DNA from 4 places in the Streptomyces sp. NPDC057099 genome. Region 3 is predicted to be linked to each of the others. Evidence: riboswitches for the same ligand, from Rfam matches in the RefSeq annotation. Region 3 holds a riboswitch; each other region holds the start of a gene.
The links. Region 3 has a riboswitch for cyclic di-AMP ahead of ACFT4A_RS41345 (NlpC/P60 family protein). Riboswitches for the same ligand answer to the same signal wherever they lie in the genome.
Positions count from the first base shown of each region.

Region 1 (3,301 bases), on a different contig from region 3:
CTGCCCGCCCTGACCCGTGCGGAGGCGGAGCTGATCGACCGTTATCTGGAGGTCGTGGACCTGCTCGGCCGCGTCAATCCGGCGCTGCACGGCGACACCTACCGCGGACTGCGCGCCGCCCAGGCCCTGGTCGGCAAGGCGACCGCGCTGCGTGACGCGCTGGCCCTGATGCACCAGCGGGGCGAGACGGAGCTGCACGCCGACACACTGGCCCGGGCGCTGCGGGTGCTGGACGGCGAGCGCCGCACCGCCCGCGTCACCCTGCCCCCGGAGTCCGTCGGTTGACGCGGAGCCGGCCGATCCATCGGCCCGGACGCGCGCTCTGTCGACGTGGCGTCCGGGCTTGAGTCGAAACGGGCCAAACGACGTACCGCTGTTCGGAGTAGACGGGACACCAATTTTTGGACCGTCACGGTTGCGCGACGCGCACGCCGGAGGAGCGGAATTAGACATTCCGTCGCTGGTCCGGCGGTGCGCGGCGTGGTGGACACCCGGTCGAACACAGACGTGTCCACCCGAACGGGTGAGTGGTGAGTAACAACACAAATCCCCGGTTCCGTTGGGATTTCATGACAACCATCAGTCAAGATCCCTGACTGACGACAAGACCCCGCCACAGCGGCGGGGCGATCCGGGCGGACGCCGAGTCCTGCCGCCGCCTGGATGACCGGTCGACAGGAGTGGATCGGCAGGAGTGGAGGACCCAAGCACGACGGGTCGCCGGGACGGTCACGCCATGACCGGAACCGAGCAGCCCTTGGGGTGAAGCCGCGTCAGCGGCCGGGCAACTTCGCCAGCCCGAATCCGACAGGTCATCCTTCACAGGCGGCTGACGAAGGGTTGCGCATGACTGCGCTCAATCGTGTCCCGTCGCTCATGGTCCGGGCCGGTACGGCCTCGGCCCTCACCATCGCCGCCGTGGGCGGCTCGATCGTGGCCCCCGGCCTCTCCTCCGAGGCATCGGCAGCCACGTCGGCGACCAAGGCACTCCAGATAGCGGCCTCGAAGAAGGGATCGCCCTACAAGTACGGCGCCACCGGCCCGCACCGGTTCGACTGCTCGGGCCTCACGCTGTACTCGTTCAAGAAGGTCGGCAAGAAGCTGCCGCGCACTGCCGCCCAGCAGTACAACAAGACCCGCCACATCTCCGCCCAGAACCGCAAGGCGGGAGACCTGGTGTTCTTCCACTCGGGCCGGAACGTGTACCACGTGGGTATCTACGCGGGTAAGAACAAGCTCTGGCACGCCCCGAAGAGCGGGGACGTGGTGCGGCTGCAGAAGATCTGGACCAAGAGTGTCTGGTACGGGCGCGTGAAGTGATCCCACGGGCGTGCGGCGCTGCCTGAGACGCGCCGCCGCACGCCCACGGCGGCTGCGCGGTGGGGCTACGGCTCCTGCTGTCCCGCCGCCGTCATGGGCTGGGCCGGGACGGTCCAGGGAAGTTCGACGGAGATGGTCTTGCCGCCCTCGCGGGTGGGGCGGATCCTGAGCCTGCCGCCGCATTCGGCGGTCAGCCAGCGGATGATGACCAGGCCGCGGCCGTTGTCCTGCTGGACGGCGGCGGGGAGCCGTCTGGGGAGCCGTGGGTGGCTGTCCGTGACACCGATGCGCAGCCGTTCGTCGCGGTCCAGGGCGACGTCCACCGTGAACGTGGGCGACTGCCCGAAGGTGTGCTGGACGGCGTTGGTGGCGAGCTCGGAGATGATCAGCCGGACGGTGTCGGACACCTCCGTGTACGCCGGCAGGCCCCACTCCGCCAGCGTGTCCACCACGTAGGCACGCGCTGCGGAGACCGAGGCGGGATCGCTCGGCAGAGTGACGGATGATTCCAAATGGTCTGCCATGGCGACGTCGTCCCTTTCCCACGGGACCGCAGCCCGACACGGAGCGGACGGTTCGAGTACGGTCCCGGACTGGTGCTTCGCCGCCAGAGTGCCACCAGAACACCCGCGAAGGGCGGCGATCCACCAAGATATGCATATATCTGTCGCCCAAAGCGGTGAACTCTACGACGCGAGACCGTATTCGGGTGGCTCGGAAGGAGTAAGGAGAAGCCCATGCAGCACGGTCCCGCGGTGCGCCGCCGGAAACTGGGCGCCGAACTGCGCGCGCTGCGCACCTCGGCGGGTCTCACCAGCGGTGAGGCCGCCCGGCTGGTGGGCTGGCACCAGTCCAAGGTCAGCCGGATCGAGACGGGCACGAGCGGGGTGAAACCGGCCGATGTGCGGTTACTTCTCGACACCTACGGTGTGACGGACTCCCAACTTCGCGAACTGCTCCTGGTGTTGGCGGAATCCGACGACGGGAGCGGCCGGCACCACTGGTGGCACGCCTACCGCGGGGTGCTGCCGCCGACCTACCGGGACTTCATCAGCCTGGAGTCGCAGGCCACCGCCATGCGCACGCTGGAGACCACCGTCGTCCCGGGGCTGCTCCAGACGCCCGAGTACGCGCGCGCGGTGACGAAGGCCGCGGTGGAGGGGCTGTCGGAGGACCGGCTCGACACGCTGGTCGAGGTGCGACTGGCCCGGCAGGACGTGCTGCGCGCGGATCCGCCGCTGGAGCTGAGCGCCGTCCTGGACGAGGCCGTGCTGCGGCGGGAGGTGGGCGGGCCCGGGGTCATGTCCCGGCAGCTGGAACGCCTGGTCGAGGCCGCACGCTTGCCCCAAGTGCGGCTCCAGGTACTGCCGTTCGCCGCCGGAGCACACATCGGTGTTACCGGCCCTTTCGTTGTCTTCTCATTTTCGAGCACTTCTGATCTGAACGTGGTTGTTCTCGACCACTTGACGAGTAGCCTCTACCTCGAACGGAAAGAAGACCTCCAGGCCTACACGGAGGCCTTCAACGCCCTTCAGATCCACGCCCTTTCGCCCGAGGACTCGTTGGATTACATCGCCGGGACAGCCGCCGGCGCGTAAGGAGGCACCATGCGTGCACTGCCTCGTCATGTCCCCTCAAGCATCGAACTGCACGGTGTGCGGTGGTTGCGCAGCAGCTACAGCACCGGCGCGAACAACTGCGTCGAGACCGCGTGTCCGGACACCCCGCCCTGGGCCGGACTGCTCGCCGTGCGCGACTCCAAGGACCCGGCCGGGCCCGCGCTGCTCTTCTCATCGAGGAGCTGGGCGGAGTTCACGGCCGCGGTCGACCACATCTGACCGTTTCTGATCAGTCCGTCATCGTGTGACGCACGGCCGTGTCACGCCGACTCATGGCCGCGTCTCGCCGATCAGCCGTACAGCGCGTTCGATCTGTTCCCCGGTCAGGTCCGCGCGGGCGGTCAGCCTGAGTCGCGAGATGC
Region 1 covers NZ_JBHUTX010000001.1:174,499-177,799, reverse strand. Annotated here, with positions in the region: gene ACFT4A_RS00840 (hypothetical protein) at 1-285, shown strand, start outside; cyclic di-AMP (ydaO/yuaA leader) riboswitch at 631-843, shown strand; gene ACFT4A_RS00835 (C40 family peptidase) at 847-1,320, shown strand; gene ACFT4A_RS00830 (ATP-binding protein) at 1,386-1,844, opposite strand; gene ACFT4A_RS00825 (helix-turn-helix domain-containing protein) at 2,058-2,918, shown strand; gene ACFT4A_RS00820 (DUF397 domain-containing protein) at 2,928-3,158, shown strand; gene ACFT4A_RS00815 (8-amino-7-oxononanoate synthase) at 3,210-3,301, opposite strand, start outside.
Region 1: linked by a shared signal. The riboswitch ahead of ACFT4A_RS00835 (C40 family peptidase) and the one ahead of ACFT4A_RS41345 (NlpC/P60 family protein) in region 3 are both predicted to bind cyclic di-AMP.

Region 2 (3,301 bases), on a different contig from region 3:
GCGCCCAGGCCCAGTTGGAGCGCGAGTGGCTGGACCGGCTCGGCACGGTCTCCGGCCGAGCCGACGAACTGTGCCGGTACGCCGTGCTGTTCGGCGACCCGCAGCTCGCCCTGACCGCCGTACAGCGCGTCCTGGAGGTCACGGCGGAGGAGGTCCAGGAGGTCGCCAAGGCCCGCCTGCGGCCCGACAACCGCGCGGTGCTCGTCTACGAGCCCGTCGCCGACGAGGCCGACGAGGCCGGCGAGGACGCCGACACCATCGAGGACACCGCAGCCGCGGCCACGAACGAGAACGAGGAGGCGGCCAAGTGACCGAGCTCGCCACAATGGACTTCCACCCCCGGCCCCAGGCGGGCGAGGCCAAGCCCTGGGCCTTCCCGGCCCCCGAGCGCGGCACGCTCGACAACGGCCTCACCGTGCTGCGCTGCCACCGCCCCGGCCAGCAGGTCGTCGCCGTGGAAGTGCTGCTGGACGCCCCCCTGGACGCCGAACCGGCCGGCCTCGACGGTGTGGCCACGATCATGGCGCGGGCCTTCTCCGAGGGCACCGACAAGCACTCCGCCGAGGAGTTCGCCGCCGAGCTGGAGCGCGCCGGCGCCACCCTCGACGCGCACGCCGACCACCCGGGCGTCCGGCTGAGCCTGGAGGTCCCCGCCTCCCGGCTCGCCAAGGGCCTCGGCCTGATCGCCGACGCCCTCAGGGCACCCGCGTTCGCGGACAGCGAGGTCGAGCGGCTGGTCACCAACCGTCTCGACGAGATCCCGCACGAGCTGGCCAACCCCGCCCGCCGTGCCGCCAAGGAGCTCTCCAAGGAGCTGTTCCCGGCGGGCTCGCGCATGTCGCGGCCCCGGCAGGGCACCGAGGAGACGGTCGCCGCGATCGACTCCGCGGCCGTACGCGGCTACTACGAGAAGCACGTCCGCCCGGCGACGGCCACCGCCGTGGTCGTCGGCGACCTCACCGGCATCGACCTCGACGCGCTGCTCGGCGACACGCTGGGCGCCTGGACCGGCTCCTCGGCCGAGCCGCGGCCGGTGCCGCCGGTGACCGCCGACGACACGGGCCGGGTCGTCATCGTGGACCGCCCGGGCGCCGTCCAGACGCAGCTGCTGATCGGCCGGATCGGCTCGGACCGGCACGACCGCGTCTGGCCCGCCCAGGTGCTCGGCACGTACTGCCTCGGCGGCACCCTCACCTCCCGCCTGGACCGCGTCCTGCGCGAGGAGAAGGGCTACACCTACGGCGTGCGGGCGTTCGCCCAGGTCCTCAGGTCCGCCCCGGACGGGACCGGTGCCGCGATGCTCGCCATCAGCGGCTCCGTGGACACCCCCAACACCGGCCCCGCCCTCGAGGACCTCTGGACGGTGCTGCGCACCCTCGCCGCCGAGGGGCTGACCGACGCCGAGCGGGACGTCGCCGTGCAGAACCTGGTCGGCGTGGCGCCGCTCAAGTACGAGACGGCGGCGGCCGTCGCGAGCACGCTGGCCGACCAGGTCGAGCAGCACCTGCCCGACGACTACCAGGCCGCGCTGTACCGGCAGCTCGCCGCGACCGGCACCGTGGAGGCCACCGCGGCCGCCGTCAGCGCCTTCCCGGGAGACCGTCTGGTGACCGTCCTCGTCGGCGACGCGGCGCAGATCAAGGGCCCCGTGGAGGCCCTCGGCATCGGTGAAGTCGCCGTAGTCGCCGCCGAGTAGCGGGAGGCGAGCGGCACGCGCCGTAGGGGCCCTGGTTGTCTTCTAAGGCACCAGGGCTCCTTTATGCCCGAATTGGTGTGGGAGTTGCCTGTCTGCCCTGTGGGATGCGCTACAAAAGCCTGGATCCGTTTGGGAATTGAAAGTGGCGCCGCTTAGCGTCGTCCGGGCTGTTCGTCAGGCAGTGCGCCGCACCCGCGGCACCGGACAGTCATCGCCGAGTCCCCGTACGGCGCGAGCCAGGGGAGCCGGGGACCCACGTAGTCCCTGGGGTGAATCGGACGCCCGCGCGAGTCGCGAGGGGGTCCGTAGGAGACCTTCCTGCTCCGAACCCGTCAGCTAACCCGGTAGGCGAGAGGGAAGGAAAGGACCAGCCACCACATGGCGTTCACGCGCGCCACCGGGAAGCACCGTCGTCCCAGCCGGATCCAGCGCCGCACGGCCCGCGTCGCGGGTGTCGCGGCCCTCGCCACCACCGGTGTCGTCGGCACCGTGGCCGCCCCGGCCTTCGCCGCGGAGCCCGCTGTCGAGCAGACGGGCCTCACCCCGGTCGTCACCATGGGCGACACCGTGGCCCAGAAGATCGACGCCCAGGCCGTCGCCCAGAAGCAGGCGGCCGAAGAGGCCGTCGCCAAGAAGAAGGCCGAGGAGGCCGCCCGCGAGCGCGCCGCCGAGGCGGCCAAGGAGGCCAAGGAGCGGGCCGAGAAGGCCCGCGAGGCCAAGGAGCGGGCCGCCCGCGAGGCCGAGCGCAAGCGCCTCAACACCTTCGTGTCCCCGATCTCCGGCTCGTACGTCTCCACCGGCTACAAGTCCGGCGGCGCCGTCTGGTCCTCCGGCAGCCACACCGGTGTCGACTTCCACGCCTCCAGCGGCACGGCCGTCCACTCGGTCGGCATGGGCGAGGTCGTCGAGGCCGGCTGGGGCGGTTCCTACGGCAACCAGGTCGTCATCAAGATGAACGACGGGACGTACACCCAGTACGGCCACCTGTCGTCCAGCAGCGTCTCGGTGGGCCAGAAGGTCACCCCCGGCCAGCAGATCGGCCTGTCCGGCGCGACCGGCAACGTCACCGGCCCGCATCTGCACTTCGAGGCCCGCACCGGCCCCGACTACGGCTCCGACATCGACCCCGTCGCCTACCTCCGCTCGCACGGTGTGAACGTCTGAACATCCGACGGCGACTGTTCTTCCCGAAAGCCCCGGCTCCCCGAGCCGGGGCTTTCGGCGTTCGCCGCGGCCGACTGTCCAAAAAATATCCCTGATTTCCTGCCTGCCGTCGGAAATTCCGGCTCATTGCAATAGAGTCACGGAACACACGTCACCTGTCGGCGTTTCACGGGGATTAATGGGGAGGTCGGTCATGCGTATTCCCGCGCACTCGGTGTGCACGGCCATCCGGGACGACATCGTCGCGGGTGTCTACGAGCGTGGCGGCCGGCTCACCGAGGAACTCCTCGCGCGCCGCTACGGCGTCTCGCGCGTCCCCGTCCGGGAGGCCCTGCGCACCCTGGAGGCCGAGGGCTTCGTGGTCACCCGGCGGCACGCGGGCGCGTGTGTCGCCGAACCCACCGAGCAGGAGGCCGCCGACCTGCTGGAGATGCGCATGCT
Region 2 covers NZ_JBHUTX010000016.1:49,871-53,171, reverse strand. Annotated here, with positions in the region: gene ACFT4A_RS21355 (M16 family metallopeptidase) at 1-311, shown strand, start outside; gene ACFT4A_RS21350 (M16 family metallopeptidase) at 308-1,696, shown strand; cyclic di-AMP (ydaO/yuaA leader) riboswitch at 1,899-2,062, shown strand; gene ACFT4A_RS21345 (M23 family metallopeptidase) at 2,075-2,860, shown strand; gene ACFT4A_RS21340 (GntR family transcriptional regulator) at 3,054-3,301, shown strand, end outside.
Region 2: linked by a shared signal. The riboswitch ahead of ACFT4A_RS21345 (M23 family metallopeptidase) and the one ahead of ACFT4A_RS41345 (NlpC/P60 family protein) in region 3 are both predicted to bind cyclic di-AMP.

Region 3 (3,301 bases):
GAGCAGCACGGCGAGCACCAGCAGCGTCACGGCCAGAGCCTGGGAGCCGGCCGTCGAGAAGGCGGTCCCCAGGACGGCCGTCGCCGCCACGGTGGTGAGGGCCGCCGTCGTCACACTCTCTAGGACGCCGGGCCTGCGCGTGTACGCCCGCCATCTGCTCCCGGCCCGCAGCAGCCGCCGGGTGAAGTCCGCGGCGAACAGCAGCCAGGCCGCGCAGGCCAGGCCGAGGGTGATGCGGGAGAGGACCTCGTACCCCGCCAGATCCAGGCCGACCGACAGGGTGCCGGTCGCCAGCACGGCGGCACTGGCCGCCGGAGCACGCTGCGCCCACCAGGCGACGGAGGGGGAGGGGCCGGGCATGGGGCCGATGCTAGGAGGCCCCGCGCGCGTTACGGGCAGGGCACGCGCGCGGGGGCCCAAAAACCTGCGAGACCCGTCAGGCCGGCCGCACCACGCTGTGGATCGACGACTCGCCGTCGTAGTAGATCGACTCCTCGCGCACGTACGTGCCGGGCTTCGGAGCGTGGATCATCATGCCGTTGCCGATGTAGATGCCCACGTGGGTGACATCGTCGTAGAAGAAGACCAGGTCACCGGGTTGTGCGTCGGCCAGGGGGACCGTGGTGCCGGCGTTGACCTGGTCGTACGTCGTGCGCGGCAGGGTCACCCCGGCGGCCTTCCAGGCGGCCTGGGTGATGCCGGAGCAGTCGTAGGAGCCGGGGCCGGTGGCGCCCCAGACGTACGGCTTGCCGATCTGGGCGCGGGCGAAGGCGAGCGCCTTGTCGGCCTTGGTGGCGTACGAGGAGTCGGGCGCCGTGGACGACGAGGACGAACCCGCCGAGGAGGAACCGCCGCCCTGCTGCTGGGCGGCCTCCCGCTCCTGTTCCCGCTCCTTCTGCTGCTCGGCCTGCTGCCGGGCCAGCTCGGCGGCCTTGCGGGCGGCCTCCTGCTGCTTCTCCTTCTCGATCGCCGCGAGCCGCGCCTTCTCCTCGGCGGTCAGCTTCGACAGCAGCTCGCGCGCGTCGGCGAGCTTCCTCTGGACGGTCGCCTTGGCCGTCTTCAGGTCGCCCTGTGACTCGGTGAGCGTCTCGAGGCTCTCGGTGGCCTCCTGACGCTTCTCCATCGTCTCTGACTGCTGGGTGATGTAGTCGTCGACCGCCACCTTCTGACGGCCGGTCATCCGGTCCATCAGCTGGGTCTGGTCGAAGTAGTCCTGCGGGGTGTCCGCGAGCAGGAACGTGGCGGTGTCCGGGGCGGAGGCGCCGGTGCGGTACTGGGCGGCGGCGAAGGTGCCCAGCTCCTCCCGCGCCTCGTTGAGCTTCTGGGTGCGCTGGGCGACGTCGTCGAGGAGGGTGTCGACACGCTTGCGCTGCTTGGCGGTCTTCTCCTTGGCCCCGTTGTACTTCTCGGTCGCGGACCCCGCCTGGCGGTAGAGGTCGTCGACCTTCTTCTCGACTTCCTCGAGACTGGGCTTGTCGTCGGCCTCGGGGGCGGCGTTGGCCGACTGGGACAGCAGGGCCACGGAGGTGAGGGCCGCCGTTGCGAGGGCGGGGGTCCGTATGCCTGCCACGCGCGAACCCGTAGGACGCGACTTGCGGTGCGACGCCAAGGGAGGCGACTCCTTCCATGCTCCGCCTACCGGGTTAGCTGTCGGGTTCGGGCGGGTGCTTCGGAAGGGTTGCCCTACGGCCTTCTCCGGAAAGGGAGTCGGGCCGATTCACCCCGGGGTCTCGGTGGGTCCCCGGCTCTGGCTGCCGCTGCGGCACGCCGGACTCGGCGGAGGCCACGCGGCCCGGCGACGTTCGCCGGTGGGGGTCGTGTGACCTCCTCGCACGGTAGCCAACTCGTGTGGTCCTTGTGAAGGTTGATGGGTGATATGCCCGATACATTTCCGTGACCTTGCTCATGAACGTCGCCGAGAGTGATCAATCGAGGGGGGTTGGTCATCATTCGCGCGCAATTGTGAAGGCCGTAGCGGCCTGTGTTCGCATGGCCCTGGAGGGTGACAGGGGGGTCGTTTCGGCGATGTTCTCAGGGCGGCGGCGGGCTGTCAGTGGGGCGCCCTAGACTCGGAGAGCGATGAGCAGCCTCTTTGACGACAGCTTCCTGGCGGACCTCCAGGCCCAGCGGGGCCCAGCGGACGAGCCCCCGCCGCCGCCCGAGGACGAACACGGACCGGAGCACGTTCCGGACGATCTGTTCGGCGGGAAGTTCGACGTGCCGCCGGACCGCGACGCCTACTACCGGGACGGCGCCGCGCGCCCGCCGGTGGACGCCGCCGCGCTCCTGGAGGGGCTGAACGACAACCAGCGCGCCGCCGTCGTGCACTCCGGCTCCCCGCTGCTCATCGTGGCCGGCGCCGGCTCCGGCAAGACCCGCGTGCTCACGCACCGCATCGCCCACCTGCTCGCCGAGCGGAGCGTCCACCCGGGCCAGATCCTCGCCATCACCTTCACCAACAAGGCCGCCGGCGAGATGAAGGAGCGCGTCGAGCAGCTCGTCGGCCCGCGCGCGAACGCCATGTGGGTGATGACGTTCCACAGCGCCTGCGTGCGCATCCTGCGCCGGGAGAGCAAGAGGCTCGGCTTCACGTCGAGCTTCTCGATCTACGACGCCGCCGACTCCAAGCGCCTGATGGCCCTGGTCTGCCGCGACCTGGACCTCGACCCCAAGCGCTTCCCGCCGAAGTCCTTCAGCGCCAAGATCAGCAACCTGAAGAACGAGCTGATCGACGAGGAGGACTTCGCCGCCCAGGCCGCCGACGGCTTCGAGAAGACCCTCGCCCAGGCCTACGCGATGTACCAGTCGCGGCTGCGCGAGGCGAACGCCCTCGACTTCGACGACCTGATCATGACGACGGTCAACCTGCTGCGCGCCTTCCCGGACGTCGCCGAGCACTACCACCGCCGCTTCCGCCACGTCCTCGTGGACGAGTACCAGGACACCAACCACGCCCAGTACTCCCTCGTCCGGGAGCTCGTGGGCACCTCCGAGCACCCCGTCGACGTACCGCCCAGCGCCGACGACCTGCCGCCCGCCGAGCTGTGCGTGGTGGGTGACGCCGACCAGTCGATCTACGCCTTCCGCGGCGCGACGATCCGCAACATCCTCCAGTTCGAGGAGGACTACCCGGACGCGACGACGATCCTGCTCGAGCAGAACTACCGCTCCACGCAGACGATCCTGAGCGCGGCCAACGCGGTCATCGAGCGCAACGAGTCCCGCCGCCCCAAGAACCTGTGGACCAACGCGGGCACGGGCGCGCAGATCACCGGCTACGTCGCCGACACCGAGCACGACG
Region 3 covers NZ_JBHUTX010000082.1:1,320-4,620, forward strand. Annotated here, with positions in the region: gene ACFT4A_RS41340 (hypothetical protein) at 1-360, opposite strand, end outside; gene ACFT4A_RS41345 (NlpC/P60 family protein) at 437-1,609, opposite strand; cyclic di-AMP (ydaO/yuaA leader) riboswitch at 1,618-1,775, opposite strand; gene pcrA (DNA helicase PcrA) at 2,080-3,301, shown strand, end outside.

Region 4 (3,301 bases), on a different contig from region 3:
TCCTCCCCCGACCCGTAGGGGACGGGGGCCGGTTCGGGCGGCTTCGGGGCTAGCCCGCCCGGTGCACCACCGCGTCGCACAGCTCCACGAGTGCCGTCTTCGCGGCGCACTCGGGCAGGGGGGCCAGTGCCGAGCGGGCGTCCTGGGCGTAGCGGACGGTGTCCTTCCGGGCCTGCTCCAGCGCCGGGTGGGCGCGCAGCAGGCGCAGGGCCTCGGCGTGCCGTTCGTCGTCGGTGAGGTCGGAGTCCAGCAGCTCGCACAGGGCGATGTCGTCCGCGAGCCCGAGCCGGGCCGCCCGCTCGCGCAGCCGCAGCACCGGCATGGTGGGGATGCCCTCGCGCAGATCGGTGCCGGGCGTCTTGCCGGACTCGTGGGAGTCGGAGGCGATGTCCAGGACGTCGTCGGCGAGCTGGAAGGCGACGCCGAGCCGCTCGCCGTACTGGGTCAGCACGTCCACGGTCGTCTCGTCGGCGCCGGACATCATCGCGCCGAACCGGCACGACACCGCCACCAGCGAACCCGTCTTGCCGCCCAGCACGTCCAGGTAGTGCTCGACGGGGTCGCGGCCGTCCTGCGGTCCGGCCGTCTCCAGGATCTGCCCGGTCACCAGCCGTTCGAACGCCTCGGCCTGCACCCGCACCGCCTCCGGGCCGAGGTCGGCCAGGGTGTGCGAGGCACGGGCGAAGAGGAAGTCGCCGGTGAGGACCGCGACGGAGTTGCCCCAGCGAGTGTTCGCACTCGCCACCCCGCGGCGCACCGTCGCCTCGTCCATCACGTCGTCGTGGTACAGCGTGGCGAGGTGGGTCAGCTCCACGACGACGGCCGACGGCACGATCCCGGGCGCGTAGCGGTCACCGAACTGGGCGGAGAGCATCACGAGCAGCGGACGGAACCGCTTGCCGCCGGCCCGCACCAGATGCTGGGCGGCCTCCGTGATGAAGGGCACCTCGCTCTTGGTGGCCTCGAACAAGCCTTCCTCGACAGCCGCCAACCCGGCCTGGACATCGGCTTCCAGAGCCTGGTCCCGCACGCTCAGCCCGAACGGCCCGACGTCGGTCACGAGGGGTCTCCTGTCTGCTGTGTCTGCCGGTGATTACGCGGATTGTCGATAGGTCGCTGCCATCACTCGAGTCAGCGTATCCGGTCACGTTTCGATCACCGCCAGCGCCCATGGTTACAGGCCGGGTGGTATCTGATCACGACCGTTATGTTTTCGATCAGCTCATAAGAACAGACATTTATCGACTTACCGGGAGGTAGTGAGATATACACGATTTGCCATGATGATTGAGCAAATTCCCTTTGGCGGGAATTGCCCCACAGGCCCGTGATCAGTGAGTTGAATCACGTTAACCCCTGTGTCGCCGCACCCCGGCATCGACCCGTACCCCCTTCAGCCGAACGCCAGTTGAGCCTTGGCTCCCGCAAAGGATCAAGCGGGCCAAATGCCCCCGACCAAGGTCAACCGCGCGATATGTGACTCCGGTGCTTGTTCCCGACATGTGCTCTCGCATACGTTCCCGGCCTGTCCGGCGGACGCCGAATCCTGCCACCGCCCGGACCCCCACATGAACCGACTCACTCACGCAGGGCAGGAGCGGGGGACCCAGGTAAGTCGCCGGTCCGCACAGCGGCACGGCTCGGGGTGAAGCCGCGCACGGCAGTACACCGCCGTACGCGGCCGGGCACCTCCCGGCCCGAACCCGACAGCTCACCTCGCAGGCGCCGGAGAGGAATATCGCCATGGCCGGACGAGGCAAGCACCGTCGCCCCAGAACCAACCCGCTCACCCGAGGTGTCGCCATCGCCGGCACCGGCGCAGCGGCACTCACCCTCCCGCTCCTCGGAGCCACCTACGCCAGCGCCGCCGAGGCGCCGCAGAGCGCACCCGCCGTCGCACAGTCCGTGCCCCAGGCGGCCCAGCCCAAGTCGCTCACGTACACCGTGGCCAAGGGCGACAGCCTCTACCGCATCGCGGACAAGTACGACGTCGCGGGCGGCTGGAAGAAGCTCTACAAGGACAACCGCTCCGCCATCGGCGACAGCCCGAAGCTGATCCACCCGGGTCTGAAGCTGAAGGTGTCGACGACCAAGGCACCCGCCGCGAAGAAGGCGGCCAAGTCGTCCGCCCCCGCCAAGCCCGCCGGCGGCGTCGCCAAGGCCACCCAGGCCTCGGCGAAGACCTACGCCGACAACCTCGACGGATGGATCCGCGAGGCGCTGGACATCATGGGCCAGAAGGGCATTCCGGGGTCGTACGACGGCATCTACCGCAACGTCATGCGCGAGTCGTCCGGCAACCCCCAGGCGATCAACAACTGGGACTCCAACGCCGTCAAGGGCACCCCGTCCAAGGGCCTGCTCCAGACCATCGACCCGACCTTCCAGGCCTACCACGTGGACGGCACGTCGTGGGACCCGTACGACCCGGTCGCCAACATCACCGCGGCCTGCAACTACGCGGCCGACCGCTACGGCTCGATCGACAACGTCAACGGCCCGTACTGATCCGTCCCGCCCAGCAGTCGCTCGAGGACGACGGCGATGCCGTCGTCCTCGTTCGACAGGGTGATCTCGTCGGCCACGGCCTTGAGTTCGGGATGGGCGTTCGCCATCGCGACGCCGTGGGCGGCCCAGTCGAACATCGGGATGTCGTTGGGCATGTCACCGAAGGCGATGGTGTCCGCCGGCCGCAGCCCCAGATGCTCGGCGGCCAGCGCCAGGCCCGTCGCCTTGGTGACACCGCACGGCTGGAGCTCGACCGTGCCGGGCCCCGACATCGTCACCGTCGCCAATGAGCCGACCACCGAACGGGCCGTCGCCGCCAACTCGTCGTCCGTCAGGTAGGGATGGCGCAGCAGCACCTTGCTGATCGGCTCGCCCCACAGATCGTCGCGCCGCTCGACCCGGACGGCCGGCAGGGTCGGGTGCGGCATCAGATAGCCCGGCTCGATGAGCGTGAGCCCGTCGACCCCGTCCTGGTCGACCGCCGCGTACACCTGCCCCACCTCGGCCTCGATCTTGCCGAGCGCGGTCTCCGCCAGTTCCCGGTCCAGGGTGACGGACCACAGCAGCCGGTCCGCGCCCGCGTCGTACACCTGCGCGCCCTGCCCGCACACCGCGAGCCCCGTGCAGCGGAGGTCGTCGAGGAGCGGTCGCACACGCGGTGCCGGCCGGCCCGTCACCACGAGGTGCTGCGCACCGGTGTCCGCCACCCGCGCGAGCGCGGCGAGCGACCGGTCGGAGAGGGTGTCGTCGCCGCGCAGCAGCGTTCCGTCCAGGTCGGTGGCGATGAGTGAAT
Region 4 covers NZ_JBHUTX010000005.1:198,943-202,243, reverse strand. Annotated here, with positions in the region: gene ACFT4A_RS09465 (polyprenyl synthetase family protein) at 50-1,060, opposite strand; cyclic di-AMP (ydaO/yuaA leader) riboswitch at 1,562-1,738, shown strand; gene ACFT4A_RS09460 (transglycosylase SLT domain-containing protein) at 1,744-2,508, shown strand; gene ACFT4A_RS09455 (HAD family hydrolase) at 2,472-3,301, opposite strand, start outside.
Region 4: linked by a shared signal. The riboswitch ahead of ACFT4A_RS09460 (transglycosylase SLT domain-containing protein) and the one ahead of ACFT4A_RS41345 (NlpC/P60 family protein) in region 3 are both predicted to bind cyclic di-AMP.